4 regions of the Nonomuraea sp. NPDC049480 genome follow, and region 1 is predicted to be linked to each of the others. Evidence: riboswitches for the same ligand, from Rfam matches in the RefSeq annotation. Region 1 holds a riboswitch; each other region holds the start of a gene.
The links. Region 1 has a riboswitch for cyclic di-AMP ahead of ACIBX3_RS33620 (glycoside hydrolase family 25 protein). Riboswitches for the same ligand answer to the same signal wherever they lie in the genome.

Region 1 (7,656 bases):
TGAGATCAAGGGCTCCTGCACTGACTTTTCCGCGGCAGGGGACTCCTCTGTCATCGTGCTGCACCAGCCGTGCCGGCGGATCTCCTCTGTCAGCCGAGGATCGCCAGGTCCAGAGGCCGCGTCCGGCGCCAGGGGGCGCCATATACACATTCGCAATACATGAGCGTGCCTCACAACACTGCGTGAAGGCGTCTTTCTACATGTTCCACGATCATGTGATGCCGCCTAATTGATCGGGCGCAGGCGACCGAATCCGAATCGGTCCCGGCATTACCTGATCAACTACCGGAAAGGCACGAGTGACATGCGTAAAGTCACATTCCTCATGACCCTGGCCACGATCGCCATCGGCGCGCAGTTAGCCCTGGCACTTCCCTCGCACGCGGACACCCGCGTCGAGAACCCCACGGGCCACATCAGTGTGTCCGCGAACCCGGGCAAGGTCAACAACATCACGATCACTCCGCTGGACCCCGCCGATCCCGGCGCCGACGTCATCATCAGAGACTCCGGCGACGTGGTCAAGCCGGGCCGCAACTGCGTGGTCCACGGCAACGGCGTGCGCTGCAATGGTGTCGTCCAGTACATCCAGATCTCTTTGGGGGACATGGATGACTTCGTCACCAACCTCAGCACCATCCCCGTCCGGGTGACCGGCGGAGAGGGGAACGACCACGTCAACGGCGGCGCCGGCGACACCCAGTTCCGCGGCGGGCCCGGTGCCGACACGCTCAACGGGGGCAAGGGCGACGACGTCATGCAGGCCGAGATCCTCGCCGACGGCAAGGACACCTTCATCGGCAGGGGCGGCGTGGACTCCGTCGACTACACCTCGCGCATCGGCAAGCTGTCCGTGACACTGGACGGGAGCGCCAACGACGGCCTGGCCGGCGAGGGCGACAACATCGCCGCCGACGTGGAGGACATCTTCGGCGGCAAGGCGGACGACACCCTGACCGCCGTCGCCGATGCCGTGGTCCACCGGATCGACGGCCGCGCCGGCAGCGACACCTGCGCCGGCGGGGCCGAGGACGTCGAGATCTCCTGCGAGTTCTGATCCGAGCGCACGGCCGCCCTTGCCGGTCCGGACAGGGGCGGCCATGCCGGCCTGGGCGTACGCGAACCTGCAGAACCGCTACGTCGCCGAACGCAGGTTCGCCGAGGCGGACAAGTACACCGACGAGGGGCTCGCGTACTGCGGCGACAACGACATGACCTCCTACCAGAGCTGCCTGCGCCTCAGCCGGGCGGCCTGGGGAACAGCGCACGCCGGCGGCGGGCTTAGGGGCGCGCCTAACGGACGTGTGCGGGGGAAGGGCGTCGGTTATGGCATCGCTTCCAGGAGTGCCCGAGTCGTACTGGGTTGAGTCGACGGCCGCGACGTCGTTCCCGTCGCTTTCGCAGGACATCGCCGCCGATGTTGCCGTTGTCGGTGGCGGGATCGCCGGGTTGTGTGCGGCCTGGGAGTTGTCGCAGACCGGCCGCTCGGTCGTGGTGCTGGAGGCAGACCGGATCGCCGCCGCCGTCACCGGTTACACCACCGCCAAGCTGTCCGCTCAGCACACGCTCATCTACGACCGGTTGCGCAAGTCTCATGGGGAGCAGGCCGCCTGGCTGTATGCGAGTTCGCAGCAAGACGCGGTCGAGCACGTGTTCGCCACCGCGGCCGATCTCGATATCGACTGCGACCTGGAGCGCCTGCCCGCCTACACCTATGTCGAGCCCGGCGAGCAGACCGAGCAGATCACCGCCGAGGTGGACGCGGCCCGGCAGGCCGGCCTGCCCGCCTCGTTGGTGACCGAGACGGGTCTGCCCTTCGACGTCGCGGCCGCCGTCCGGGTGGAGAACCAGGCGCAGTTCCATCCCCGCAAATATCTGCTCGCCCTGGTCCGGCAGATCACCCGCAGCGGCGCCCGGGTGTATGAGCGCACCCGGGTGATGGGGCTGGAGGAAGGCGAGCCGTGCCGGCTGGCGTGCGAGAACGGCACCACGGTCACCGCCGCTGATGTGGTGGTGGCCACGCACTACCCGGTGTTCGACCGGGCGCTGCTGTTCGCCCGTCTGCAGCCGCGGCGTGAACTCGTGGTGGCGGCTCCCATCCCAGCTGAACAGGACCCTGGCGGTATCTACATCACTACGCAGCACAACACTCGGTCGATCCGCACCACCCCCTACCGCGATGGGCGGCGCCTGCTCATCATCACCGGTGAGATCGCCTCCCCAGGCTCCGGCGACGCAGGCGAACGATTCCACCGGCTCGCGGCCTGGACCCGCGAACACTTCACCGGTGTGAACATCAGCCACCGATGGGCGGCCCAAGACAACGCCACCACCGACCACCTGCCGTATGTGGGGCACTTCCACCCCGGAGCCGAACACGTCTACGTCTCCGCGGGATTCAGCGGCTGGGGCATGAGCAACGGCGTCATGTCCGGCAAACTCCTGGCCGCCCTCATCACCGGCCAGGACCTGCCGTGGGCCAAGCTGTACGACCCCCGGCGGCTCCACCCCCTGCGTGAGGCCGGCCCCATCGTGAAACTCCAGGCCAAGGTCGCACGCCACTTCATCGGAGATCGCCTGCGCTCCACCCACGCCGATTCGGTGGCCGACATCCTCCCGGGGGCAGGTGCCGTGGTCCGCATCGGCGGGCAACGTTGCGCCGTCTACCGCGACACGGCCGGCGCCGTTCACGCGGTCTCCGCCACCTGCACCCATCTCGGCTGCATCGTGGCCTTCAACCAGGCCGAACAGACCTGGGAATGCCCCTGTCACGGATCCCGCTTCGCCACCGACGGAGCGGTTCTGCACGGCCCGGCCACCCGGCCACTGGAACCGATCGACCAGGACGAACCGACGTGAGCTTCCTCCTGCTCCACGGGATCAGGCCGCCCGTCAGTTGACGATCCGAATCTCGGCGGTGAGGGCTCGGCTGGTTAGCTCGTCGAGCTTCCGGGTAGGCGCAATCTCGTACAGAGATGTTCGAGTTATGTGACGGAGGTCGGCATGTCGGAGCGGACCGCGATCGTGATCGGTGGTGGGATCGGCGGGCTCGCCGCGGCGGCAGGGCTGTGCCGTGCCGGGTGGCGAGTCACCGTCTTCGAGCAGGCGCCGCGGTTCGCGCCGGTCGGGGCGGGGATCGCCCTTGCTCCGAACGCGGTCCGGGCGCTGGACTGGCTCGGGGTCGGTGACGCCCTGCGGGAGTGCAGCGTGGCCACCGGCGCCGCCGGGGTACGCACACCCTCCGGGCGGTGGCTGCTGCGTACCACCGTCGAACAGCTCACCGCCCGCCACGGCGTTCCCGCGTACGTGCTGCACCGGGCCGACCTGCACCGGATGCTCGCCGAGGCGTCCGCGCGAGCGGACCTGCGCACCGGGCACCGGGTCACCGGCGTGGGAGGCGGGGAGGTGCGGTTCGTCGCGGACGGGCGGTCCGGGACGGCCTGGGCCGATCTGGTGGTGGCCGCCGACGGGGTGCACAGCCTCACGCGCCGGGTGCTGTTCCCCGGCCATCCTGGTCCGGCGTACGCCGGGGAGATCACCTGGCGCGGCCTCGCCCCGGCGGACGCGGCCCCCGCCGGCCTGCCCGGAGCGTTTCAGACCTTGGGGCGCGGCCAGGGGTTCGGGGCGCTGCCGCTGGCGGACGGCCGGGTGTACTGGTTCGCCGACCGCACCGCCCCGGAAGGTGCCCACACCGGCGACGACCTGGCCGCCGTGGCCGCCCGGTTCGCCGGCTGGCACGATCCCGTTCCGGCCCTGCTGGCCGCCACCCCACCGGATGCGCTGCTGCGCCACGACATCTACCACCTGGCCACGCCCCTGCCCAGCTACGTCGCCGGGCGGGTCGCGCTGCTCGGCGACGCCGCCCACGCCATGACGCCCGCCCTCGGCCAGGGCGCCTGCCAGGCCCTCGAGGACGCGGTCGTGCTCACCGCGCTCGCCGCCGGCTCGGCGGACCTGGCCACCGCGCTGGCCGCCTACGACCGTGCCCGCCGGAGGCGTACCCAGGGGCTGGTCCGCGCCTCGGCCAGAGCGGGCCGCCTCCTCAACCCCGGGAACGCGCTGGCCGCCCAGGTGCGTGACGTGGTGACGTGGGCGCTGCCCACCGCCGCGTTCCTGCGCGCGACCAGCGGCACTTTCGGCTGGCAGACGCCCGCCCGGCCCCACCTGACGAGCCCGACCGGCTCCACCCCTTGACGGAGACGCCGGAGCGCCCACGTCGCGCCGCCCGGGCGGCTCTGGCCGCGACCGCCCCGCTCAAGTGAGTACTTCGCACCCGTGCCTGACTGTCCCGCGTGCGATTTGAGTGAGTTGAGAGGCGTTTGTGCGCAAATTGGCCAACGACCGATATGTCGCCCTGCCGTAAAGATTCCTCCAAGCCCAGGTCAAGTCATGCGTGCCGCTCTGCAAGCGACGAACTTGCCCGCGAAATGGCGGATCCCTTGCCGGAAGCGGGGTTCCGGAGCCGCCTGGAGGGGCGAACTCGGCGACTGCCGGTTTGTCCACTTGTCAGTATTTTGGTTGATGCATTATGTTGTGCACCATACGTCCGGTTTATCTGGTCGTTACTTTGACCTCGCATACATCACAGGTCTGTCTGTGACCGCTGAATCCGCCTGTGGGCGGAACCGGGGACCCAGTCGTTTCACTTGGGGTGAATTGGCACCGAGGTGCCATAGGGCAGCTTCCATGTCCGAACCCGTCAGCTAACCCGGTAAGCGGTATGGAAGCAAGGAGAACTCCCTACCGATGGCCGCCCATCGTCTTACCCCTGCCCCGAAGACCGGCATCGCCCGAACGGCCACTCCCGGCATCCTGGCCAAGTACGCTGCCGCCGCGCTGCTGGCCGTGACCACCGCCGTAGCCGGTGTGTCCGTCGCCGGTCCCGCGCACGCCGACAATGACAAGCTCGTCTACGGCCAGGACGTCTCCAACTATCAGCCGGCGCACGACTGGGCCGCCAGTGACGCCAAGTACGGCATCGTCAAGGCGACCGAGGGCACCTCTTTCATCGACCGCGCTTTCGTTCGTCATTGGGATGAAATGGCCCGGCTGAACATCGTCCGTGGCGTCTACCACTACGGTCACCCGGGCAACGACCCCGTCGCCGAGGCCGACTTCTTCCTCTCCGTCGTCGACAAGCAGCCGGGCAAGACCGGTGACCTCCTGGTCCTGGACCTGGAGACCACCGACGGCAAGTCCGTGGCCGAGGTCAACGCCTGGGCCAGGAAGTGGCTGGAGCGGGTGAAGGACAAGACCGGCATCACCCCGCTGTTCTACTCCGGCTGGAACTTCGCCGGCACCTACGGTCAAGGCCTCGGCCAGTATCCGCTGTGGGTTGCCCACTACAGCAAGGCAAGAGGCGCGGTCACGCCGCCCGCACCGTGGAAGACGTGGACCATCCACCAGTACACCGACAGCCCGGTGGACCAGAACGTCACGTCTGTGAGCCTGGACCAGCTCCGCGCCTTGGGCCGCAAGTAACGGAGTCCCTGGTCGCGCGGCACGCTCGTGCGTGCCGCGCGCCGCCCCCCAGTGCTGCGTACGCATTGCGCCCGACCGGTCTTCTCAAAAGTTCCGTCATCCGGGAATACCCCTAGGGGGTATGGATGCTTGAGGGGGCGTCAGGCCTGCTGGAGCGGGATTCCGGACAGGCGCTCGTCTTCTTCAAGGAGACTGCAATGAGAAAGCTGCCATTGGCGATCTGGGCGATGGTCGTCGGAGCGTTCGCGATGGGCGCCGACGAGTTCATCGTCGCGGGAGTCGTCCGCGAGATCGCCCAAGCACTCGATGTCACGATCGGTGCCGTCGGCGCCTTAGAGAGCGTGTACGCCCTCGGCGTCGCGATCGGCGCCCCCGTGTTCACCGCGCTGGGCACCAGGTTCGGCAGGCGGTCGATGCTCCTGACCACCACCGGGGTGTTCCTGCTGGGCAATCTGCTGTCCGCACTCGGACCGGCGTACGGGACAATCATGGCCGGCCGGATCGTGTCGGCCATGGCCCACGGGGCGTTCCTCGGCATCGCCGCCGTGTACGCCGCCGAGCTGGTCGAACCCTCACGCAAGGGACGCGCGGTGGCCATCGTCTTCTCCGGGCTGACCGCCTCCACGATCCTCGGCGCGCCGATCGGGGCCGCGGTCGGCCAGGCGCTCGGCTGGCGGTTCACGTTCTGGACCCTCGTGGTCTTCGGCGGGATCGCGCTTCTGGGCCTGCTGGCCTCGCTCGGCCGTGCCGCTCCCGCGACGCACGCTCACCACGACCACGCCGCTGAGGCTCACGAGGGGCATCACGGGCCAGGTCACGGCACTCAGAACGCCGCACAGCACGGCGGGGACCACGGTCCGCAGCATGGTGCGGAGTTCGAAGGGCTCGACGCCCACGCGCTGGCCCACCTGGGCGGCGGCGGACAGGGGCCGACCATGCGGGAGCAGCTGGCCGCGCTACGCCGCCCCGCCGTCTGGGGCGCGCTCCTGACCACGATGCTCGGCTACGGAGGCGTCTTCACCAGCTACGTCTACCTTGCTCCGCAGATCACCGAGGTGACCGGGTTTGAAGCGGGATGGGTGACGCCGCTGCTCCTGCTGTTCGGGATCGGCCTGTTCGCCGGCAACCACCTCGGCGGCAAGCTCGCCGACCGGGCCGTCATGCCTTCCGTGATCGGTACCGTCGCCGCTCTGGCGGTCACCTTGTTCGCGATGACGCCGGCCATCGAGAGCAAGCCGGCGACTGTCGCCATGATGCTGGTCTTCGGCACCGCAGCCTTCGCCGTGGTCGCCCCGCTACAACTGCGGGTCATGACCGCGGCGGGCCACGCACCCGACGTGGCGTCAGCCGCGAACATCTCCGCTTTCACGCTGGGCAGCGCCATCGGCATCTACCTGGGCGGCGAAGCGATCGACGGCGGTCTCGGCCTGAGCTCGGTCAATTGGGTCGGCGGCCTGCTCACCACGGCCGGGCTGGCGACCGCTCTGGCCACGTGGGCGCTGCTGGACAGGCGCCGGCAGCCTGATCACCACGATCACCAGGCACCGGTCACGACCACGCACCACCACCACTGAAGGCACGACACGAAGGATCTCCCCGCGCACGGCTGCGGGGAGATCCGCCGTCCTGCCCATCACCCGGGAGCGCGGCTCTTCAGCGCAGCGACTGGGCGAAGTGGAACAGGCCCGCGGGGTCGTAGGCGGCCTTGACTTCCCGCAGCCGCGGCAGGTTGCTCCCGTAGTACGCCTGCGCCCAGTTCTCCAGGTCGGCGTCGGGGTAGTTGGGGTAGACCGCGCCTGAGGCCCACGGCGACACCTGTTCCCACGACCGGCACAACCAGGCGTGCGCGTCCCGTCTGCGGCTGTCAGTGGCGCGGAATCCGACCTGGACGGCCTGCTTGAGCAGGAAGCGCGGGGCGCGGTGGACGAAGGCACTCGCGTCGGGGGCGACACGGGCGATGGCACCCGCCCAGGGCACGAATTCCAGATCCCGGATCTCGCCGTACACACGGTCGGCGGCCAGCCGTCCCAGCAGGTCCTCGATGGCCGCCCGGGGCAGGTGCCCGTCGAAGAAGCCCGACTTGTTCAGCCGCAGCCCGGGCCGCTCGCCGTACGGCAGCTCCGTGACGGCGCCCGACCCGCCGTCGGCGTAGGCGTGGTGACAGGCGGCCGCGGC
Region 2 (7,656 bases), on a different contig from region 1:
GGATGCCGCCTTGCGGCACCGTCCCGCCGACCTGCACGACCTTGATGCCCATGATCATCTTGCCAAGCGTCTGACCCCTCATCTTGTGCATGAGGAAGTCGTAGCCGACATAGACGACCGTGATGATGATCGCCATGATGATGCCGAGGACGAACGAGCCGATCAGGCCCGTGGAGGCGCCAGTGGCCGAGTTGTAGCTCGCGAGCAGGACGGCGGTGAAGATGGCCGTCAGCACGACCATGGCGATGCCGAAGATGACTCCGTCGACGATCCTCGCCACCAGCCGCTGCCACCACTCCGCCAGCGGAGCCGGCGCGCCCGGCGGCTGCATCCCGACCGGCTGGCCGTAGGGCTGGCCGTAGCCCGGCTGCCCGTAGGCGGCCTGCTGCGGCTGCCCGTAGGCCTGGCCCTGACCGTACTGCTGCTGGTCGCCGTACTGCTGCTGACCATACTGCGGCTGGGCGTATCCGGGCTGGGACTGGGGCTGCTGCCCATAGCCCTGCTGCGGCTGCGAACCATATTGCTGCCCGTAGCCCTGCTGCTGGCCGTAGCCGGGCTGGGACTGTGGCTGCTGGCCGTAGCCCGGCTGGGACTGCGGCTGCTGGCCGTAGCCCGGCTGCTGTTGGCCGTAGTCGGGCTGGGACTGAGCCTGCTGACCGTAACCCTGCTGCTGGCCGTAGCCCGGCTGGGACTGCGGCTGCTGACCGTAGCCCTCCTGCTGAGCGCCGTACTGCCCGGAGGCGGGCTGCTGGCCGTAGCCGGGCTGGGACTGGGGCTGCTGCCCATAGCCCTGCTGCGGCTGCGAACCATATTGCTGCCCATAGCCGTGCTGCTGGCCGTAGTCCGGTTGGGACTGTGCCTGCTGACCGTAGCCCGGTTGCTGCTGGCCGTAGTCCGGTTGGGACTGCGCCTGCTGACCGTAACCCTGCTGCTGGCCATAGCCGTGCTGCTGGCCGTAGTCGGGTTGGGACTGAGCCTGCTGGCCGTAGCCCTGCTGCTGGCCGTGCTGGGGCTGGGAGTACTGCTGTTGCTGCTGCCCATAGCCCTGCTGACCGTACTGGGGCTGCTGACCGTAGGGGTCGTCCGCCCGGTAGCCGACCACAGTCGCGTCGGGATCGGGCTCGCCAGGGTGGCGGCCCGTGTTCTGCTGCCCGTAGTGGGGATTGCCGGGCGCAGAATTCTCGCCGGATTCGTCCTGTGGATACGGCGGCTGTCCGGTGCTCACCGTGTCACCTCGCTTCGAGTGCGCATGTGGCACGTGTCAGGACACATGCCCTGTGCTGCCCAACGTATCGACATAGGTATCAACAATCACCTTTCCATCTAGTCAAGGTCCGCGTCACCCGATGTCAGGTGGAGCAGCATGCGGGTGTTGCCCAGGGTGTTCGGCTTCACGTGTTCCAGGTCGAGGAACTCCGCGACACCCTCGTCGTACGAGGCCAGCAGTTCGGCGTAGACCTCGGGTGAGACCGGCGTGCCCTGGATCGGGCGGAAGCCGTGCCTGGCGAAGAAGTCGACCTCAAAAGTCAGACAGAATACACGCTGCAGCCCCAAATCCTTCGCCTGCTGTATGAGCGCCGAGACGATCCGATGGCCGACGCCTCTGCCTCGGCACTCGGGGTCGACGGCCACCGTGCGGACCTCGGCGAGGTCCTCCCACAGGACGTGGAGCGCGCCGCAGCCGACGACCCGCCCGTCCAACTCGGCGACCCAGAACTCCTGTACGTCCTCGTACAGCGTCACCGTGGTCTTCTCCAGGAGGCGGGGACCCGCGCCCGCGTAGGTGTCGACCAGGCGCCGGACCATGCGTACGTCGGGCGTGCGGGCACGCCGGACCACGACCGCGGTCTCGGGCACTGTCAGTTCGGCCACCTGCTCCATGGCTCTCCAGAGTACAGATGTCATTACGGCTCGGCCCTAACTCCCACGTCTGGCCCCATCCTGTGACATGTCACGGTCAACCCAGGCCTGGGCTCGGTCTCTCCTGGGCCCACGGCAGAACCGAGGACAAAGAGGACATAAAGTCTGTTCTGCACGATAGATCACGAGATCACCCCGTGACCCTTCAGTTGTGAAACCTCTACAGATCGAGCAGTTCTGGTTGAGCACGAACCCGGAGTGCATTAGTGTCCAGCGACAACGTTCCCCGCGTGTAGCGCGCGGGCGACACGCCCAATTCCCGTAAGGGGAGCCGGGGACCCGCCGGTGGCGACCCTCCGAACGCCACCATTGGGGTGAATCCGAGTTCTTCGGTAGGGCTGCTCCGGCCCGAACCCGTCAGCTAACCCGGTAGGCGGCAATGAGAGGAGCTCGGTTGGTGAAGCGCAAGAACCGTGGGGAGAAGTCGGCGGGCACGAACGCCCGCCCTCCGGAACGAGCCTGGCGCCGCCTAGGTGTGGCAGGCGTCACAGTGGCCGCGCTCCTGTTCGCAATCCCCATGGGTCCGGCGTCCGCCGACCCGAAGCCCTCGCTCAAGGATCTCTCCGAGCAGGTCGAGAAGCTGCATGTCGAGATCGAGACGCTGACGGAGCAGTACAACGGCCAGCGGGAGAAGTACAAGACCGCGCAGAAGGCCGCCGACGCCGCCCAGAAGACGCTGGCGGACAGCGAGGCCGATCTCGCCGCCAAGCGCGCCAAGGCCGTCCTGCTCGCCCAGAACGCGTACATGACCGGCGGCCTGAGCAGGGCGCTGGCGTTCACCTCCTCAGGGGATCCGGAGAAGTTCCTCGACCAGGCCGCCACCACGTATGCGCTGGAGGTGGAGCAGGGCGAGGAGTTCAACCAGCTCGCCAAGGCCATGGACGCCGCCACCCGCGCGAAGGCGGGCGCCCAGACGCGCATGGAGGAGCTGCAGAAGATCGTCGACGAGCTCGACACCAAGCGGGACAAGATCACCAAACTGGTGAGCAAAGCGGAGAGCAATCTGTTCAGGCGCGCCATGGGCGAGGCCGGCCAGTCCGGCAGCCGCGCTGTGCGGATCAACCTGCCGATCCCCGGCAACGGCAAGGCGGCCCAGGCCGCGAGGTGGGCGCTCACGCAGCAGCTCAAGCCGTACGTCTGGGGCGCCGAGGGCCCCAGTTCCTACGACTGCTCAGGCCTGGTGATGGCGGCCTTCCAGCGGGTGGGCATCTCGCTGCCGCACTACACCGGCAACCAGTGGACCGCAGGACGGCACATCTCCAAGTCCGAGCTGCGCCCCGGCGACCTCGTGTTCTTCTACAGCGATCTGCACCACGTCGGCATCTACCTGGGCGGAGGCATGATGGTGCACGCCCCCCGGACGGGTGATGTCGTGCGCGTCGCGTCGATCGAAAGGCGGCCGTACGCCGGCGCGGTGCGCATCGCCGACTGATCGTCAGATCAGCTGGCGGCGAGCTGCCCAGGCCACGGCCTCGATGGCCGTGGCCACGCCTATGCGGTCGCAGATGCCCCGTAACCGCCGGCGTACCGTCCGTCCGCTGATATCCAGACGTCTACCCACTCGATCGACCGTAACCCCTTTGGCAAGCTCCGCCAGTAACGCCAGATCCGCATGGCTCAGCTCAACGCCTTCAGTGAGCACATCCATCGGGAGCCCTCCCCCCCAACAGCAGAAATCGGACCGCACAACGGGCCGAAGCCGCTCGTCTCGCAGACGGTAAACGCATCCAGGAAAGGTCGTCAAGCGTGATAATCGCCTCCCTTGACGAACGCTATTGACATGATCCCTTATATGTGACGTACTCGCCATATGGTGACGGGACCCGTGGCGCGTGATGAGCGATCTCATTGATCAGCCCGGCGCATCGTACCCGCCGTCGATGGGCCCGGTCGACGTTCTCGGCTTCGATCCCTACGATTCGGATTTCCCGCGTGAACCGTACGCGTGCTATCGCGAAATGAGCGCGCGGAGCACGGTCTTCCGTACCTGTGCCGGATTGCTTGTTGTCACCACCCATGAGCATTGCGGAGCGATGCTCCCCGACCCCCGCTTCGGGCATGGATCCGACCCGCTGGCCAGAAGAGACGCAGGTCAGCCGGTCGAGTCGTTCCTGCGGACGGACCCGCCCGACCACACCAGGCTGCGTGCCCTGGTGAGCAAGTCGTTCACACCGCGCGTGCTCGAACGGCCACGCCCCCGCATCGAAGAGATAACCGCCGAACTGATCGGCGCGCCGCCGGATGAGGCGGACCTGGTTTCAGCATTCGCCTATCCGCTGCCGATCATGGTCATCACCGAAATACTCGGAGTGCCTCCGAAGGATCAGGAACGCTTTCGCGGCTGGAGTGAAATTCTTGCGCACGGCCTTGACCCGATGCTTACAGACGAACTCGTATCGGAAACCGGCCGGGCCGGAAGGGAGTTTCGCGGCTACTTCCGCGGCCTCCTGGCGATCAGGCGGGCACGGCCGGGCTGCCGTCGCGGCTCAGGCGCTGACGGCGTCGTAGCGCTCCCTGGCTTGCTCCACATCCTCGATGTGCGCCTCGGCCCAGCTCTTGATCGCGGCCACCAGCGGCATCAGGCTCTCTCCCAGCGGGGTGAGCTCGTAGTCCACCCGTACCGGCACCGAGGGCGTGAGCGTACGGGTGACCAGGCCGTCCCGCTCCAGGCCACGCAGGGTCTGGGTGAGCATCTTCTGGCTGACGCCCGCGATGCGCCTGGCCAGATCGCTGTAGCGGCACGGCCCCCGCTCCAGCGCGGTGAGCACCAGCGTGACCCACTTGTCGCTGAGGCGGTCGAGCAGCTTTCTGGAGGGACACTGGGAGAAGTACGCGTCGAACGCCTGCCTGGCCACCTCGCGCCGCTCCGCCGCCGTCTTCGTGGCCATCCGCTCGCTCCTTACGGTTTGTTACGCACTTCCAGGTGCCTTCTTTCCAGAAGAGAGTAACTCTTCCTAGGGTCGCAGGCATGACGAAGACGACCATGCGTGCACTCATCGGCGGCTCCGGCGCTCCCCAGTTGGTGGAGGTGCCGCTGCCGCAGGCAGGACCCCGGCAGGTGCGGATCAGGGTGGCCGCGGCCGCGGTGAACCCCTTCGATCTCGCCGTGGCGGCGGGGACGCTCGCCGACTACGGCGTGGCGCGGCGACTGGACTCGTACGGGCTCGGTTTCGACGCGGCCGGGACCGTGGACCAGGTGGGCGACGGGGCCGTCTTCCGGGTGGGCGAGGAGGTGATCGGGCTCGCCGCGCGGCTGGAGGTGCCCACGAAGGCGCAGGCCGAGTACGTGGTGCTCGACGCGGAGGCGGTGGCGCGGGCACCACGCGGGGTCCCGGCCGTGGAGGCGGCGACGATCCCGCTCAACTCGCTGACCGCCTGGCAGGCCCTGGACAGGGCCGGAGTGGGACCGGGGCGGACGCTGCTGGTCACGGGGGCGGCCGGGGCCGTCGGAGGGTACCTGGTGGAGCTGGCCGCGCTGCGGGGCGCCCGGGTGGTGGCCGTGGCGGGGGCCGGGGACGAGGAATTCGTACGGGGGCTGGGTGCCGAGTGGTTCGTGGCACGCGGTGAGTCCGTGGCCTCGGCAGTGCGGGAACGCGTGCCTGGAGGTGTGGACGCCGCCGTGGACGCGGCCGTGCTGGGGCTGGCGGCGCTCGACGCGGTGCGGGACGGTGGGGCGTTCGTGGCGCTGTCGGCCGGTGTCGCTCCGGTCGGCCTGCGCGGGATCGACGTCGCCACCGTGTTCTTCCGTGCCGACGCCGATCAGCTCGGCGAGGTGGTGCGGTTGGTGGAGGCCGGGCGGCTGACGTTGCGGGTGGCGGAGGTGTGCCCGCTGGAGAAGGCCGCGGACGCCCACGCCCGGGTGGCTTCGGGCGGCGTCCGCGGCCGTCTGGTCCTCGTCCCCTGACCGGGGTACGCGCGCCCTGCCGCCGACGTGTCAGTGGGTGGGCTTGACCAGGGGGAACAGGATCGTCTCGCGGATGTTCTTGCCGGTGAAGGCCATGATCATCCGGTCGATGCCGGCCCCCATGCCACCCGTCGGCGGCATCGCGTACTCCAGCGCCGTCAGGAAGTCCTCGTCGAGCTGCATCGCCTCGAGGTCTCCCCCGGCGGCGAGCAGCGACTGCTCCGTCAGCCGGTGGCGCTGGTCGATCGGGTCGTTGAGCTCCGAATAGGCCGTCCCGAGCTCGGTGCCGAAGCCGATCAGGTCCCACTTCTCCGTCAGCAGCGGGTTGTCCCGATGCAGCCGGGCCAGCGGCGAGGTCTCCAGCGGGTAGTCCATGACGAATGTGGGCTGGACGAGCGTGTGCTCGACCAGGGCCTCGAAGAGCTCCTGCACGAGCTTGCCTGAACCCCACTTCGGGTCCCAGTGGATCTCGCGCCGGTCAGCGATCTTGCGGAGCTCCTCCAGGGTGGTGGAGGTGGTGATCTCCTCGCCGACGGCCTCGGACACCAGCGTGTAGAGCGGGATCCTGGGCCAGGCGGCGCCCCCCAGATCCACCTCGACCCCGTCGTGCACGACCACGGTGGTGTCCAGGGCGGCCATGACGGCCTTCTGGTACATCCGCTGCGTCAGGTCCGCCATGTCGTTGTAGTCGAGGTAGGTGCCGTACGCCTCGACCATGGTGAACTCGGGGTTGTGCGTGGAGTCCGCGCCCTCGTTGCGGAAGTTGCGGTTGACCTCGAAGACCTTCTCGATGCCGCCGACCACGAGCCGCTTCAGATAGAGCTCGATCGCGATGCGGAGGTAGAGCTCCATGTCGTAGGCGTTGATGTGGGTCTTGAACGGCCGGGCCGTCGCGCCGCCGTGGATGGGCTGCAGCATCGGCGTCTCGACCTCGAGGTAGCCCTCCTCGTGCCAGAAGTCGCGCACCGCGCGCACGGTGGCGCTGCGGATGCGGGCCATCTTCCTGGCCTCGTCATTGACGATGAGGTCGAGGTAGCGCTGGCGTACGCGGGCCTCGGGGTCGGTGAGGCCCAGATGCTTCTCCGGCAGCGGGCGCAGGCACTTGGCCGTGATCTGCCAGCTGTCGGCCAGGATCGACAGCTCGCCCCGGCGCGAGGTGATGACCTCGCCGACCACGCCGACGTGATCGCCCAGGTCGACGTCGCGCTTCCAGCGGGCGAGCGACTCCTCGCCGACCTTGTCCAGCGAGATCATGACCTGCAGGTCCGCCTCGCCGTCCCTGAGCGTGGCGAAGCAGAGCTTGCCGCCCACCCGGCTGAGCATCACGCGGCCCGTGACCGCGACCGTGTCACCGGTGGCGGCGTCGGGCTCCAGGCCCTGGTATTTCTCCCTGACCTCGGCGTTCGTCGCCGTACGGGGGAAACTCACCGGGTAAGGGTCGACGCCTTCGCTGCGAAGGCGGTCGAGCTTCTCCCTCCGGATGCGCATCTGCTCGGGAAGTTCGTCGCTCACATCAACAAAGAGTAGGGGATACGGCGAACTGCAAGGGCTCGTCGGTCCTCTGCAGGAACGTTGCAAGAGAACTCTCTTATCAATATCTCACGAGCTCAGGGGGGAGCCGGCAGGGAGCCGGCCCAGGGGAGCTTCAGGAGAGAACATGTTGAAGAAGATCGCGACAGGCGCCCTCGCCGTCGCCGCGACCACGGCGCTGGCCCTGTCGCTTCCGGTCGCCGCCCACGCCAGCTCGCCGGACTACGACGACTACTCCCAGCACTGGGGCCCGGTCTACTCCAAGCACGGTCTGGCCAAGGCCCACGGCAAGGTCAGCGTCA
Region 3 (7,656 bases), on a different contig from region 1:
GACGTATGTGGCTCCGGACGCGACGGGCTGCTGAGTGACGCCCGGGACGCCGTCGGCGTCGTTGCGGAGCGCCAGTCCGTGCCAGTGGATGCTGGTGTCTTTGGGCAGGGTGTTGGACAGGCGGGCGCGGATCACCTCGCCGGCCTTCACCTGGATCGCCCTGCCGGGGATACGGCCGTCGTAGGCCCAGGTTCGTGTGGTCAGGCCGCCGAGATCCACCTCGCTCTCGGCGGCCACGAGGGTGAAGTCGCGTACCGCGCCGGGACGGCGGGCCTGTTCGGCGGCGCGGACCTGGTCGCTGGCCGGGCCGATGAAGGCGGGGGAGGAGGTGGGGGTGCGGTTCTGGTCGCAGGCGGTGAGGGCGGCCCCGCCCAGGAGACCGAGACCGCCCCGGAACAGGACGCGCCGAGTGATCTGCTGCATGGTTGATGCCTCGCTGACGTTTGCGCTGACGGACGGGCGGAGACCGGACGAGGCTGGGCATGACGGCTCCAGCGGTCCGGGCCGGAACGCCTACGTCCGCAGCACGACCGTGCGCGTCAGGATGAGTGACAGAGGAGGCGGGCCGCGAAGCCGCCGTGATACGCGCCATCCGGGATGCGATCGCAGCCAGGCGCCGGCCAGGCCTGCGATGCGCGGACCCAGCGGTGCCAGGATGAGGAGAGCGGCCAGGATCGCCAGGCAGACGGACGCCGGGTCGGGAGCCCCGCTCGGCGCATCGCCGGATCCGGAGTCCGGCACGGGGGAGTGCGCACCCTCCGCATGGAGCATGCCGGTGGCGGACGGCTGAGGCGCGTCGGGGCCGACGAGGTGGCCGAGCGTGTGCATCGCGGCCACCCCCAGCATGAGGAGGACGAGGAGCAGCAGACGCGGCAGCATGCCCGCCGGCCGTCCCGCCTCCGTTGACCTCATGGTCAGAGCATACGGGATGGCTCCTATGATGCGTCGTAGGAACGCCTTACGGCGGCAGGCCGTTCGTGACCAGGTCGACGACGGCGTCCCTGGCGCGCTCAGGCGGCCACTCGTGGCCGGCGCGCAGGTGGACATAGCCCCAGCCGGCGGTTTTGCACAGCACTGTGGCGGTGACGGTGGGAGGAACTTCGCGGAGCGAGCCATCGAGCACGCCGTCGCGGAGCAACCGCTCGAAGGGCGCCGCGAAGGTGTCGACCAGCTCACTCGTCTGATCTACTATATGCTATAGGAGTTTGGATGGGATGGCCTCGTGGGGCGATTTTCGCCGCGCAGGGCTCCTGGACCGGGAGACCGTCGACGGCGTGCACCTGTACTGGCCGGCCATCAGCCAGGCGGAACTAAGGGACCTGCTCATGTCCCACGTGCTGAGTACCGGTCGAAATCGCGTCGGATACGCGTTGACGTGCGTGAAGCGCATCGCACCGACCGGGTTCTTCATGCGGGTTCAGCCGTTCCGGGCAGAGGACTTTCCCGGGGAGCGGGTGAGTGAGTTCGTCAGGCGTTCTGGTTGTCCTTCCTGACCATGCCCATGTGGTGCTGCCGTGCTCTTGTCGTCCCAGGAGCTGACTGGTTTACGGAGCGGCCTGCCGGCCTCGCTGCAGGCGCGGGCCGAGCAGCGCGTCGCCAGGTGCCCGTGATGCATTGCGGGGCAGAAGTGGAGCGGTGAAGGTCGGAAAGGGCACGCGGGCGGCTGTCCCAACCTCCACCGTCGGGTGATGGCCGCTGCCATCTCCGTCTGCTCGGTCAGACAGCAGGGCGGCCCAGCTTGCGCAGTTGGTCGGGGGTCAGTGCGGAGACGTTCTGGTCGACGGGGGAGTCGGTGTACTGGTGGATGGTCCAGGACTTCCAGTCGGCGGGTGGGGTGAGCTCGCCCTTGGGCTTGCTGTAGTGGGCGACCCACAGCGGGTATTCGGCCAGGCCCTTGCCATAGGCGTTGGCGAAGTTCCAGCCGCTGTAGAGCATCGGGGTGATTCCGGTCTTGGTCTTCACGTGCGACAGCCATGCCTTGGCCCAGGCGTTGACCTCGGCGACGGACTTACCGTTGCTGGTTTCCAGGTCCAGGACGAGCAGGTCGCCGGGTTTGGCGGGCTGGGAGTTCACCATGGACAGGAAGTACTCGGCCTCGCCGATGGGGTCGTTGCCGGGGTGGCCGTAGTGGTAGGCGCCGCGCACGATTCCCTTCTTGTCCATCTCACGCCAGTGTCTGGCGAACGAGGCGTCGCGGAAGCTCGTGCCTTCGGTGGCCTTGATGATGCCGAACTCGGCCGGGCTGGCGTTCCAGTCAAAGTCGGACTCGTACCTGGAGACGTCCACGCCGTACGTGAGTGATGCGGTTTCCGGGTGAGCCTCGTGTACCGAGCTGTGCTCGATGGACGAGGCGAGCGCCGTGCCGGTCACGCCCGTGATGGCGGTGGTTCCGGCGAGGATCGCACCGCCGATGACGAGGCTGAAGCGCTTGCTGGGGAGATCGAGCTGGTTCTTGAGGGTATGGGCGATTGCGGCAAGCCGGGGCTTGGGCATGAGGGCATTGACTCCTTGCTTCCATGCCGCCTACCGGGTTAGCTGACGGGTTCGGGCGTGGAAGTGCCCTACGGGCGCAGCCTGGGCTGGCGTCCGATTCACCCCGAAAAGAGGATGGGTCCCCGGCTCCGCGAGGCGCGGATTCGGCGGCCGGGCGTTGCCCTGAGGATCTCCAGGACGAACGCACGGTCCGGTCAACGAAGCGGCAATGATGTGACGAGAAGCTCGCCTGGACATGTGCCGCGATTACGCAAAAGGTACATATATCCCAAAGATGACACAAGAGGGGCAAATCGGATATCGGTGTGTCGGCCTGCCAGGAGGCCTGAAATGCCGTGCTGGCAGCGGGTTTGGGATTGGGTAAAGTTTTGGCCGGCCGTCGCTTCCACCCGCGGCTCACCATTGCGTACGAGAAGGCGAATCGGCCCCGTCTTTCGATTGCGCGGCCGCCGGCACTGCATGATGAGTGTCCGAAGATGCTTCCCGTGTTCTGCGTGCCCCCGTGCAGGATCCGAACCTGCGCACCCGGCTCCGCAGGCCGGTGTGGAAGGTGCGGTTGCCGACTGGGAGTGCGCCGAACCGCCATGGTGCGGACTCATCGGTCGCGTTCGGAGGGGAGGCCGAAGGCGGCGAACAGGCCGGTGTCGTGGAAGGCTGTGATCTCCGTGATCAGCCCCGCCTCGATGCGGAGCACGCCGACCGCGAACGCGCGGAAGGTCGTGTCTCCGGGCGCCCGGACGTAGGCCGCCGCCGCGGGCTGCCGGTTGGCGCCGACGGGCACCATGCGGAAGGATCCGACGTACCAGGGAGCGTCGGCGTCCCAGCTCGCCTCCAGCGACGCCATGACCGCCGCCCGCCCGCGGAACCACATCGGGAACGGCGGCATCGTCGCCCGCACGTCGGCGGCCAGCAGCGTGGCCACGGCGGCGAGGTCGGCCCGCTCCATCGCGTCCATGTACCGCCGCAGCACCGCCCGCTCCTCCGGCGACGGCTCGGCCGCCGGCGCCCAGTCCATGCGGTGCTCGGGCAGGTGCTCGCGCATCGTCGCCCGTGCCCGCTGCAGCGCGCTGTTCACGCCGGCCACGCTGCCCTCCAGCAGCGTCGCGACCTCCTTGGCCGGCCAGCCGGCCACGTCACGCAGGATCAGCACCGCGCGCTGCCGGGGCGGCAGGTGCTGGATCGCGGCCAGGAACGCCAGCTCCAGCGTCTCCCTGGAGACCGCCACGGCATCCGGCCCGGAATCGCCGGGCGCGGCCGGCTCCCACATCCGGTCGGGGAACGGCTGCAGCCAGGGGACGTCGGTGCGCGGCGGCAGGTCCACGCTGGGATCGGACGGGGGCGCCAGGTGGTGCGGCAGGACGCGCCGCGCCCGGCCGTCGAGGGCGTCGAGGCAGGCGTTCGTCGCGATCCGGTACAGCCACGCCCGGAGCGACGATCGGCCCTCGAAGCTTCGCAGCCCCTTCCACGCCCGCAGGAACGTCTCCTGCACCAGGTCCTCGGCCTCCTCGACCGAGCCCAGCATGCGGTAGCAGTGCACCATCAGCTCGCCCCGATGCCGCTCGGCCAGCCGAGCTCCGCGTAGAAAGCGTCGCGGGCCCGCCCGAACGCCTCCCGGTCCAGCACGGCGCCCTTGTGGGGGCCTTCGGCGACCGGCTCCTCGTGCATCCGCGCGGGCAACTCGTCGCGCCCGGCGCCCATGCCCTCGCGTTCGGCGTACGCGCGCATCTCGTCGAGCCGCCGCTGCCCGGCGCCGAGGAGATCCTCCAGGGTGAAGTCCCGGCCCAGCACGGCGGTGACCAGCGCGGTCAGGCGGTCGATGGTCAGCGGCCTGGTGGGGGAGGAGGCGAACACGCACAGGTTGAGCGCGTCCAGCCCGCTCCACAGCCGCAGCAGCCGGGCGCTCCGCCGCCCCCGCTCGGCGTCGACCTGCCCGGCCGGGGCGGGCTCGGCCCCGATCCGCCGCGCCTCGGGGAAGCTGTAGACCAGCCCGGCGACGGGATCGAAGTCGAGATCGTGCTCGAGGGCGTCGTAGCGGGGGCCGTTGGGGGCGACGGCGTACCCGAGCCCGATCCCCGGCTGGATGCGCGGGTCGAAGCAGGGCAGCTCGGCGCCCTTGACGGTCATCGCGTACCGCGCGGCCTCGGGCCCGAGCCGCCCGGCCGCCCGAGCCGCCCCCTCGGCCAGCAGAGCGCCGAGCTCCTCCGCGCGAGCCGCGACGTCCCTGATCAGCCCGGGCAGCGCCGCGGCGTCCCCGAACGCGGGCCCGCCGGGCAGCAGCCCGCGCTCCGCGCACTCCATGGCGAAGGCCAGCGTCCCGCCCAGCGAGACCTGGTCGAGCCCGAGATCGTTGCAGAGGGCGTTCGCCTCCAGCACGGCGTCGAGGTCGTCGATCCCCAGATTCCACCCGAGCGACAGGAACGCCTCCTGCCCGAGCCCGCCCGACCGGCGCTCGCCCGCGGACGGCGGGGCGTACACCTTGAGGCAGTCGTTCGGGCACCCCGGACAGGCGCCGCTGATCGCCACCGCCCGCCCGTCGTAGTCCCGCGCCTCCGGAACCCGCAGGCCGGACGCGCCCGTGACGGAGAAGTTCCGTACGGCCGCGTACCCGGGCGCGGGCGGCTCGCCCACCCACCCCGCGAACCCGGGCTCACCCACCTGGAGCGCGGCCAGCGGGTTGGTGGCCAGCGAGTCCCGGTAGTAGGCGTCGATCGCCGCGACCGCCTCCGGATCGGCGACCTCGGCCGGCGCGTCGCCCACGCACACGATCGCCTTGAGGTTCTTGGCCCCGAACACCGCGCCGATCCCGTACCGGCCGGCGGCGTAGGCGTGGTCTGTCACGACGCTCGCGTACCGCACGAGGTTCTCCCCGGCCGGCCCGATCGCCGCGACGTGGGCGTCCCTTCCATGGCGGGTCCGCAACGCGTCCGTCGTGGCGGCGGTGCCCAGCCCGCGCAGCTCCCCGGCCTCGTGGCACGAGACCTCGCCACCCTCAATCAGCAGATAGGAGAGCCGTTCGGCCCGGCCGGTGACGGCCAGGGCCTTGGCCCCGGCGCCCCGCATCCCGGCCGCGAACGGCCCCAGCGCATGCGCCTCCCCGGCCACCCCGGTCAACGGCGACTTGGCCAGGAAAACGGCCTTGGCCAGCCCGGGCGCCCGCGTCCCGCCCAGCGTCCCGGCCGCGACGTACAACAACGATCGCGGGTCATGGGGATCCAGCCCGGCAGGAGTGCGCTCGGCCATCAGCCGCAATCCGAGGATGGACCCGCCGTAGTGGCCGGGCTCGCCGGCGCGGTATGCGCGTTCGACGGTCCCGCTGGTCAGATCGACGATGAACGGCATGACAACGCCTCCTTGATGACGATGCGGCACGACATCACACAACAGCAACGAGTCGCAAGCCCTGCTGCGGGCAGGGAAGGACGACATGAAACGATTCTTCAAGGCCATGCTGCTGCGCAGGCTGGCACGTACCCCGATCGGGGCGGTGTTCCTCGCGGTGGGCTGGGCGCTGGGCCGGCGGCGCAGGCGGCGCGTCCGCCATCGCCACAGACGGTGATGTGACGAGCCGGGACGCATGAGCGTCAGGCGGGACCCAGGCTCCAGACCCGCAGCAACCCGTCCTCGCCCGCGCCTGCGATGACCGGCCGCCCGGCGAGGTCGGCCAGCGCCAGCGTGCGGATCGCCCCGCCCTCCCCGGGCCCCAGCACGCCGATGACGTCGCCGGTGTCGAGATTCCAGACGCGGACGATGACCTCGCCGCCCCACGGGGCGTGCGCGACGGCCGCGATGGGCACGTCCCCGAGTTGCCCCGCGGCCAGCGCCGTCGCGCCCCGGTCGTCGGGGCTCCGGTCGCTGAACGTCCACTTCTTCCTGCGCTTACCGGTGGCCAGGTCGTACACCCGCAAGGTGGCGTCCAGGTGGGTGGAGACCAGGATGGGCTTGCCCTTCCACGCGCCGCAGGCCAGCAGCTCGATGCCGCCGATCCGGCCGGCGTCGAACGAGCGCGTGACCACTCCCGTGGACAGGCGGCGCACCCGGATGGTCTGCTTGCCGTCGCCCGTCACCAGCACGTCGTCGTCGCCGAGCCAGCCGAACGCCAGCCCTCTGATGCCCTGCCAGTGCTCGGTGCTGGTGGCACCGATCTGCTTGCCCGTGGCGATGTCCCACAGCCGTACGGTGCCGCGGTAGTCCTTCATGTTGTCGTACTTCTGCGAGACCGCGATCGCCCGCTGGCCCACGACCGCCACGGCGATGATCGGGTCCCCGGCCCGGCGCGAGGCCAGGCTCCGGCCCGAAGGGCTCCACAAGCGCATCCTGCCGTCGGAGTGCCCGGACGCCACCACGGTGTCGCCGTTGTACAGGCCGAACGCCACGGATGTCGCACGGCCTCCGCCGTCGCCGAGCCTGGTGACCGCGGCCGTGTTCAGGTCCCAGGCGAGCACCGTCCCGTTGGCTGTGCCGCACGCGACGCCCGCCCCGCTCGCGCTCAGCGCCGCGGGCGCGCCCGATCCGCCGGGCAAGGACACGGGCTTCCCGAGCTGCGTCCCGAACGGTTCCGTCGAGGCGGAAGCCGTGGTGACGGGCGTCGCCGGCTGAGAGGAAGCCGAGTTCGTGCCGGTGGAGTTCGTCTTGACGGCGGGTGAGCTCGCGTACGCCGAGGACGAGGCCGCGTTGCCACTGGGCGAGGAGGACGCGGCACCCTCTGGCCGCAGCACCCCGCCTCCCGGGCGGAGGATCGCGAACGCGGAAACGGCGGCGGTGGCCGCGGCGGCCGCGGCGGCGCTGATCGCGGCCCGGCGGCTGACCCACTTGCCGGAACTCGGCGCGGTCTCAACGTCCCCGGCAGGCACCGGAGGCGGCGGGAACGCCTGTATGGGACGGTAACCCGCAGGCGGCCGGCCTGCCGGCACGGCGTGAGGGCCCGAGGACGGCCGCCCCGCCGCCCCGGAGGCCGCGCCGCCCGGCCTTTGACCGGCGGGCCCAGGCGGGGCACCGGCGGGCGGGTGGCTCGCCGGACCGGAGGGGATGCCCGCCCCCGCCGAGCCGATCGGCCCGGACGGGGTTCCCACCGCGGCGCGGCCGGCGGATTCCGGCGTGATGCCGGGGCCGGTTCGCCGGATCAGGCGCTGCATCAGGTCCGCGGGCATGGGCCGGGCCGACGGG
Region 4 (7,656 bases), on a different contig from region 1:
GGTGCCGGCCTGGGCGACGGCCGGCGGTCTGGCGGCGACGCTGGTCATCGGCGCCACGGCCGGGCTCTACCCCGCCATCCGCGCCTCCCGCCTCTCCCCGACGGAGGCTCTGTCCACCCCATGACCACGGGCGCGCGTGCCTGGGCGCGCGCCCTATTCACCGTCCGCGTAACAGGTCGTCTTTCCGACGATCCGGACGCCGGGCTTCTCGCCGTGCACCACGGTCAGCTCGAATGTCAGCCGCGTCTCCGGGTGCCGCAGCACGGCCACGTCCTGGGTGTCGTCCCGCAGGTCCAGGTCGTCGACGACCTTGTCGTACCCCATGGCCTGGAGCTTCTCCAGCAGTCCCACGGACGCGTCCACGAGCTCGCTCTCGATCCGCAGGAACCCCCGCACCTCGCCCGGCACGCAGGAGTCGTCCTTCACCCGTTCGGTGGCCGGCATCCGCAACCCGGAGGCGCCGATCAGGAGGTCGGCGTCCGTGGTGAGCCGACTGGTGGCCGCGTCGAGCGTGGGTAACTCGGACGCCGCCGCACAGGCCGCGAGGCAGGCGAGCATCGCGGAAGCAGCGTAACGGCGGATACGCACGAGGGGACCATACCTAAGGCGATCCGTAGCTACGGGGCAAATCGCGCAAAAACCGCATATGCTACACCGTTTCCGGTGCTCATCTGGCGGCGGCTCTGAGCTTGGCGATCAGCCCCAGGTCGTCCACGCAGTGCCCCAGGCCGAGCGCCACGGACACCAGGGGCCGCTCCGCCCGCTGTACCGGCATGCACAGCGCCGCCCGCAGCCGCCGGCACAGCCCGCGCAGCAGCGCGCCGCCCCCCACCAGCACCGCGCCCTGCTCCCCGAGGTCGGCGGCCAGCTCCGCGGGGCAGCGCTCCACGATCCCGACCGCCGCCCGCACGATCGTCTCGACCGGCTGCCGGGTCGCCTCGTAGATCAGCTGCACCGGCAGCGTCGCCGCCCGCTCCCGGCCGGACTCCACGTCGCGGCCGCGCACCACCACCTGCCGCTGCAGCGGCTTCCACTCGGTGCCCGCGCGCCGCTTGGCGGCCTCCGCCTCGCGCTCGTCGATCAGCAGCCCGTGCTCGTGTTCGACGAGGCGGGCGATCGACAGGCTCATGGTGTGGCCGCCGCAGGGAACCGCGCCGGACGCCACCACGGCCCCGCGCGAGAGCACCGCGATCCTGGCCGCGTCGCGCCCGATGTCGATGACCATCCGCCCGGCGCAGTCCCTGACCGGCACACCCGCGCCCAGCGCCGCGGCCAGCCCGTGCGGGACCAGCAGGATGCCCCGCGCCTCCGCCTCGAACGCCATGTCGCGCAGCGCCGCCCGGTCGATCGGCGTGGCGTCCTCCGGCAGCGCCATGACCACGCGCGGCCTGGCGAACGGGTTCCGGTGCACCTTGCGCAGGAAATGCCGGACCAGGCGCCGGGTGAGTTCGCCGTCGGCCGGCAGGCCGCCGCTGATCGGCCAGCACGTCTCGCCGAAGCCGTCGCGGACCGCCTCCGCGCCATACCCGAGGACCCGGCCTGTCACGGCGTCGCGCGCGACGGCCGACGGCTCGTCGAGCACGATTCCCTTGCGCTTGACGTAGATCCGTGTGCCGGCCGCTCCGAGATCCATCGCAAGGTCGTGACCGAGGAGGATCATCGCCGTACCGGGGGGTGGACCATCATGCCGCTTCTGTTTCCGGATCTGCCCCAAGGCAACACCAGGAACGTAACGGTTCCCCTTTACCCCCGGGAGTCTCGGCCAGGCCGGTTTCGCGTCGTACGCGGCGTCATGCGAAGCTGTCAGTGTCCCCAACACCATGGAGGTCCTCATGGCGGAAACACCGGAGCCGGAAGTCAGCGAAACTCCCGAGGACGAGATGAAGCGCAAGTTCCGCGAGGCGCTGGAGCGCAAGCGCAACCAGCATGCGGGCGCGGGCGAGGGTGGCAGGGGCGGCGACCCATCCAAGATCCACGGGGGGGCGCACGGTCCGGCTGCGAGTAAAAGATCGTTCAGGCGCAAGAGCGGCGGCTGATGCTGGTAGTTGGAGGGGGTACGGCCTGCCGTACCCCCTCTTTTCTTTGCCCACTTAGGTAGATCTTCTGTCCGATTCGTGATGAATCGTTTGCGTATGTCCGGAAAGCCTGGTTAAAGTGTGGGCCAATTACATAGCCGAATCCCGATCGATCGGGAACCGGGGACCCACCTTGTTGGGGTGAATCCGGCCACGCGCCGGTAGGGCATCTCCAAGCCCGAACCCGTCAGCTAACCCGGTAGGCGTGATGGAGAGGACACCCCCAATGATGTACCACCGCGTCGTACCCCCAGACAGGGCAGTAGTGCCGGCCGCCTCCTGATCGGCCCTTTCCCTCAGGCTCTTTCCGCGCCCCGCGCAGTCACCATGTCAGGCGTTCTGCCCGGCTGCGCCAGTTTTCCGTGAGCGCGTGTCCCTGTCCCCTCGCAAAGGACCTCACTGCTCTATGTCTGCTCGTTTTGGCCTGCGTTCCTTCGCTCTGTTCACCGCATCCGCCGTAGGTGCGCTGACCATTGCCTGCGTGGCGGCCCACGCCGACTCCGACAACGACGAGAAGATCCTCCTCAAGGGCTCTACCACGGCGTCCTACTTCTGGGACGACGCCTCCGGCCGCGCCGGTGACACGGGCCTGCCGGCCAGTGGCAAGCGCATGCAGAAGGGCATGGCCGCGAGCCCGAGCTGGCCGCTGCTGACCGAGGGCTACGTGGTCTACGAGGGCAAGAAGCTGCCCTTCTTCGTGGGCGACCGCGGCCCCGGCGAGCCCTCCAGCCGTGGCGTCATGCTCGACCTGGACGCCAAGACCTTCGCCGAGCTGACCGGCGGCAGGTTCAACCCCGACACGCTCGGCGTGGACGGCGTCGGCGGCCAGGGTCACATCGAGGTCGACTACGTCATCACCAAGTGGGGCGACGGCGTCGGCAAGAAGAACCACCCCGTCGCCTTCTCCACCCGTGCCTGGGCCAAGAGGGACACCAATCCCGCCAAGCCCCCGCAGGTCATGGCAGAGGAGAAGCCCGAAGAGACGCCCGAAGAGACGCCTGAGGAGCAGCCCGCGGCTCCCGGCAAGGCCGTCGCGGCCCCGCCTCAGAAGGCGGCTCCCGTACAGGCCGCCCCGGAGGGTGAGGTCGAGGAGTCCAGCGCCGTGGGCAGCGTCCTCCTCGTGGGCGTCCTGGCCATGGCCGGCGGCGGCGCGGTGCTCGGCGGCGAGCGCTTCCGCAGGCTCATCAGACGCTGACTTTACGATCGGAGACCAGAATGTCATTCTGGTCTCCGTGACCACCCGCGTAACCGCCAACGGCATCGACATCGCCTACGAGAGCTTCGGCCCGCCCACAGGACGACCCCTGCTCCTCATCATGGGGCTCGGCGCGCAGCTCATCCACTGGGACGAGGAGTTCTGCGAGCTCCTCGTCGAGCAGGGACACCACGTCGTACGGTTCGACAACCGCGACGCGGGCCTGTCCACGCACTTCCACGACGCGGGCGTCCCCGGACCGGGGGCGCCCGCGCCGTACCTGCTCGACGACATGGCCGACGACGCGGCCGCCCTCATGGACGCCCTCGGCTGGCCCGCCGCCCACGTGGCCGGCGCGTCGATGGGCGGGATGATCGCCCAGACGCTGGCCATCCGGCACCCCGGACGTGTGCTCAGCATGACCTCGATCATGTCGACGCCCGGCCCCGACGTCGCCCCGCCGGCGGAGGCGGCGGTCTCGGTGCTGATGGCCGCCCCGCCTCCGGACCGCGAGAGTGTGCAGGCCCAGGCGGTGCGCACCTGGTCCGTCATCGGCTCGCCCGGCTACGAGCTGGACCGCGAGCGGATCACCACGATGGCCGGCCTGGCGTACGACCGGTGCTTCGACCCGGCGGGCACGTCCAGGCAGCTCGCCGCCATCATGGCCTCCGGCGACCGTACGGAGCGGCTCGCCGGGGTCGCCGTGCCCACGCTGGTCCTGCACGGTGAGGCGGACCTGCTCGTCCCCGTCGCGGGCGGCCATGCCACAGCGGCGGCCGTCCCCGGCGCCCGGCTCGTCACCTATCCCGGCATGGGCCACGATCTGCCGCGCCCCGTCTGGTCCGACATCGTCACCGAGATCACCAAGCTCACGAGCGCGTGAAGACGGAGGCGGCCCCCGGCCGCCTCCGCCGGCGGTCAGACCTCCAGCTTCTCCTCGATGCCGCGGAGCTGGTGCCTGGCCATCGCCAGGTTGGCGCGCGAGCGGTCGAGCGCCAGATAGAGGAACAGCCCCTTGCCGCCGCGCCCGCTGATCGGCCGGATGATGTGGTACTGGCCGCCCAGCGTGATCAGGATGTCCTCGATGCCGTCCTTGAGACCCAGCGAGTCCATCGTGCGCAACTTGGCCTTGACCACCTCGGTGTTCCCCGCGGCGGCGACCTGCAGGTCCAGATCCTTTGATCCGCCGAGAACGCCCAGCGCCATGCCGCTGCCGTGGTCGACGATCGCGGCTCCGATAGCGCCGTCGATCGACATCATCTCCTTGAGAGAGACGTCCATGCCCGCCATGCTTCCTCCCTTTCTGTCGGGGATGGTTAGTGCTTGCGTGCTGCGACGGCGGCCACCGCGGCCGCCGTCTTCCTGCCCTCCAGCCGGAGGAGCCCGACGTTCGAGCCGGGCCCGGCCAGGACTGTGAGGACGATGGTGGGGCCGGCGGCGTAGAAGGCCACGAAGCCGGCGGTGCCGGAGATCAGCGTCTCCTCCAGTGCGCCCTGGCCGGTCATGGCCAGCATCCGCCTGCTCATGGCCATCAGCGCCGCCGAGAGCGCCGCCGCCTGCTCGCCTACGTCCGCCGGGAGGTCGCAGGCGATCCGCAGGCCGTCCACCGTGCAGGCGACGCTGCCGCTCACGTCCGGCGTGCGCTCGCGAAGGAGCGCCATTTCCTCCAGAACCTCTTGTCGTAGCTCCACCCGTGGTCTCCTCCTGAGTGAGGGGAACCTCACGACAGCTCCTCGAGCGCCGTCTTCAGCCGCATCAGCAATGTCAGGTCGGCCGGATCCGCGGTCGTGTGCGGTCCCAGCGGCAGCGGGGCGGCCTGTGGATCGTGCGGCGGCCGCTCGCGCTCGTCGCGGGTCCGCCTGGGTAGAGCGCCGCCCTCCGGAGCGGATGCGGGCAGGGCGAGCAGCCCGGCGGCCGCCAGTCTCCTGACCGCCAGCAGGACCGAGTAGCCCGACCGTCCGATCCGCTTGGCGAGCTGGAGTGGCGTCGCCTGGTGATCGGCTCGGACGATCACCTCCCACTGGACGCCGTCGAGGGCCACCGCATGCCCGGGCAGACGTGCGGCCGGCCGCACCGGGAGCGTGTCCGCCTCCGCCGAGGGCCAGGCCTGTGCCAGTTGGGCCCGCCGCCGGGCGCATTCGCGCACCAGCCCCGGCACGTCGAAGAACCACTGCCCGCCCAGCCAGTGCTCATCGCCGGGCCGGAACTTGGGCCTCGTCCCGCTCGCCGGCAGCAGGAAGAACGCCGCGTCGAGCACGACGCCGAGCACCGCATACTGCAGTTCGCCCGGCGTGACCGGCCCATCCTCCAGCAGGCGGACGCAGCCGCCGTCGGCCTGAAGCGCACGCAGCGCCGCCTCCGTCATCCGGCCCCTGGCCACGAGCAGGCGCTCGACGGTCGGGGTCTGGGCGCACTCCATGTAAGTCACGCGCCCGTCGGACAGGAAGATCGTGCCGCTCCTGCCGACCCGGAGCGCGCCTGTCGAGCGATCCCGGGCGAGCCCGGCCAAGAGGGTGTCCAGCCTGGTCATCGGTTCACGTCGTGAGGCAGGCGGAGATGGACCGCAGGCGGTGCCTGGCCAAGGCCAAATTGGATCGTTCCAGGTCGAGGCGCACGTAGATGACCATCGGCCCCTTGAAGGCCGTCTCCAGCAGCCGGAGCAGATGGTGGGCCTTGTCGGTCGTGACGAGCATGTCGTCGATGCGCACGACCTCGTCCGGGCGCGAGCGGGCCAGGCCGTCGGCGGTGGCGCGCAGCGCCTCGGCCAGCGCGGCGGCCGACCGGTCGGCGTTCACGCCGGAGGCGGGGCGGAAGGCCACCGCCATGCCGCTGATGTGGTCCATCAGCATGGCGTCCTGCGCCCCAGGTATGGACATGACCTCCGCCAGACAGGCGTCGATTCCGAGCATGTGACCTCCCTCGCCGTCAGTGGGACAGAGACAGCGTAGGAGTGCGGGATCGGACCGAAGCGTGAGCGGATGCTGGAGTTAAGGTTTTGTACGGCTATGGCGTAGAAAAACAACACCGATGCGCATGACTATGCGATTTATGAGGCTTTCTCGCGGTAGCGAAGGATTTCGGCCACGTTCTGCTCCGCCCACCTGGTCACCACCGAGACCGGCTCGTGCAGCGAGCGCCCGAGGTCCGTCAGCGCGTACTCGACCCGTGGCGGCACCTCGGCGAACACCTCCCGCGTCACGAGCCCGTCCAGCTCCATGGCGCGCAAGGTCTGCGTCAGCACCTTGGGCGTGACCCCGCCCATCCGCGCTCGCAGCCGGGTGAACCGCATCGGCCCGCCGATGAGGCTGAGCAGGACCAGCACCGACCACTTGTCGCCAATCCGGTCCAGAACCACCCTGGTCGGACAGTTCGGGTCGAAGACATCACCGGTATCCATAAGGCACCTATAGCACGATGAAGTAACCAGTATCCAATGGATACTGTTGGGCGCATGAAGATTCTTCTCTTTGGCGCGACCGGCATGATCGGCCAGCGCATCGCCGCAGAACTGGCCGATCGCGGGCACGAGGTGACCGGCGTCAGCCGCTCGGGCGCCCCCGTCAAGGGCGACGTCCACGACGCCGCCACCCTGGCCAAGGGCCACGACGCCGTCGTCTCCGCCATCAGCCCGCCCCGCGACGGCACCGAGCCGGAGGGCCCGTTCCTCGACGCCTATCGCGCGCTGATCGAGGGCGTACGCGCGGCAGGGGTGCGCCGTGTGATCGCCGTCGGCGGCGCCGGCAGCCTCAAGGTCGCCCCGGACCTCGACCTGGTCGACACGCCCGAGTTCCCGGACATCTACAAAGGTGAGGCGCTGGCCCAGCGCTCGGTGCTCGGCCTCTTCCGGCCGGTCGAGGACCTGGACTGGACCTACATCTCACCGGCCGCCGAGATCGCGCCCGGCGACCGCACCGGGATCTATCGCATCGGCCACGAGGACCTGCTCGTCGACTCCGAGGGCCGCAGCTTCATCTCCGCCGAGGACTACGCGGTCGCCGTCGCGGACGAGCTGGAGAAGACCACGCATCCGCGGCAGCGCATCACGGTCGCCTACTGAGCCGGCTCGTCCGGCAGCAGCGCCTTCTCGTCGGGCTTGTGGACGAGCACGTTGTCCACGTACGACTTCACGGCCGCCTCAAGCCCGACGTCGGCGCCGGCCTGCTCCGACAGGTACCAGCGGTGGTCGAGGATCTCGTGGAACAGCTGCGCGGGCTCCAGTTTCCCGCGCAGCGCCACGGGAATGGCCTCGACCGTCGGCTGGAAGACCTCCGCCAGCCACCGGTGCGCCACGATGGCCTCGTCCTCGTGCCGCAGCCCCTTGGCCACCCGGAACCCGTCGAGGTCGTTGAGCAGCCGCCGCGCCTGGTTCTCCTCGACGTCGAGCCC

Region 2: another riboswitch for cyclic di-AMP. It lies ahead of ACIBX3_RS28035 (NlpC/P60 family protein); the one in region 1 lies ahead of ACIBX3_RS33620 (glycoside hydrolase family 25 protein).
Region 3: another riboswitch for cyclic di-AMP. It lies ahead of ACIBX3_RS26505 (glycoside hydrolase family 25 protein); the one in region 1 lies ahead of ACIBX3_RS33620 (glycoside hydrolase family 25 protein).
Region 4: another riboswitch for cyclic di-AMP. It lies ahead of ACIBX3_RS45750 (hypothetical protein); the one in region 1 lies ahead of ACIBX3_RS33620 (glycoside hydrolase family 25 protein).

The regions. Positions count from the first base shown of each region.
Region 1 covers NZ_JBITMD010000013.1:205,483-213,138, forward strand. The annotation lists gene ACIBX3_RS33600 (hypothetical protein) at 305-1,057, shown strand; gene ACIBX3_RS33605 (hypothetical protein) at 1,101-1,367, shown strand; gene ACIBX3_RS33610 (FAD-dependent oxidoreductase) at 1,327-2,859, shown strand; gene ACIBX3_RS33615 (FAD-dependent monooxygenase) at 3,004-4,194, shown strand; cyclic di-AMP (ydaO/yuaA leader) riboswitch at 4,592-4,733, shown strand; gene ACIBX3_RS33620 (glycoside hydrolase family 25 protein) at 4,747-5,481, shown strand; gene ACIBX3_RS33625 (MFS transporter) at 5,679-7,055, shown strand; gene ACIBX3_RS33630 (FAD-binding oxidoreductase) at 7,135-7,656, opposite strand, start outside.
Region 2 covers NZ_JBITMD010000010.1:102,830-110,485, reverse strand. The annotation lists gene ACIBX3_RS28045 (RDD family protein) at 1-1,225, opposite strand, end outside; gene ACIBX3_RS28040 (amino-acid N-acetyltransferase) at 1,324-1,881, opposite strand; cyclic di-AMP (ydaO/yuaA leader) riboswitch at 2,160-2,311, shown strand; gene ACIBX3_RS28035 (NlpC/P60 family protein) at 2,318-3,352, shown strand; gene ACIBX3_RS28030 (LuxR C-terminal-related transcriptional regulator) at 3,356-3,568, opposite strand; gene ACIBX3_RS28025 (winged helix-turn-helix transcriptional regulator) at 4,407-4,808, opposite strand; gene ACIBX3_RS28020 (NADP-dependent oxidoreductase) at 4,889-5,824, shown strand; gene lysX (bifunctional lysylphosphatidylglycerol synthetase/lysine--tRNA ligase LysX) at 5,855-7,336, opposite strand; gene ACIBX3_RS28010 (hypothetical protein) at 7,482-7,656, shown strand, end outside.
Region 3 covers NZ_JBITMD010000009.1:199,715-207,370, reverse strand. The annotation lists gene ACIBX3_RS26515 (multicopper oxidase family protein) at 1-423, opposite strand, end outside; gene ACIBX3_RS26510 (hypothetical protein) at 514-912, opposite strand; gene ACIBX3_RS26505 (glycoside hydrolase family 25 protein) at 1,717-2,493, opposite strand; cyclic di-AMP (ydaO/yuaA leader) riboswitch at 2,506-2,652, opposite strand; gene ACIBX3_RS26500 (RNA polymerase subunit sigma-70) at 3,089-4,033, opposite strand; gene ACIBX3_RS26495 (aldehyde ferredoxin oxidoreductase C-terminal domain-containing protein) at 4,033-5,832, opposite strand; gene ACIBX3_RS26490 (DUF6203 family protein) at 5,918-6,049, shown strand; gene ACIBX3_RS26485 (WD40 repeat domain-containing serine/threonine protein kinase) at 6,075-7,656, opposite strand, start outside.
Region 4 covers NZ_JBITMD010000024.1:27,539-35,194, forward strand. The annotation lists gene ACIBX3_RS45730 (ABC transporter permease) at 1-124, shown strand, start outside; gene ACIBX3_RS45735 (hypothetical protein) at 154-588, opposite strand; gene ACIBX3_RS45740 (rod shape-determining protein) at 668-1,633, opposite strand; gene ACIBX3_RS45745 (DUF5302 domain-containing protein) at 1,833-2,036, shown strand; cyclic di-AMP (ydaO/yuaA leader) riboswitch at 2,162-2,296, shown strand; gene ACIBX3_RS45750 (hypothetical protein) at 2,482-3,270, shown strand; gene ACIBX3_RS45755 (alpha/beta fold hydrolase) at 3,308-4,153, shown strand; gene ACIBX3_RS45760 (hypothetical protein) at 4,189-4,560, opposite strand; gene ACIBX3_RS45765 (roadblock/LC7 domain-containing protein) at 4,587-4,961, opposite strand; gene ACIBX3_RS45770 (hypothetical protein) at 4,991-5,800, opposite strand; gene ACIBX3_RS45775 (roadblock/LC7 domain-containing protein) at 5,805-6,179, opposite strand; gene ACIBX3_RS45780 (winged helix-turn-helix transcriptional regulator) at 6,317-6,667, opposite strand; gene ACIBX3_RS45785 (NAD(P)-dependent oxidoreductase) at 6,722-7,327, shown strand; gene ACIBX3_RS45790 (DUF4032 domain-containing protein) at 7,321-7,656, opposite strand, start outside.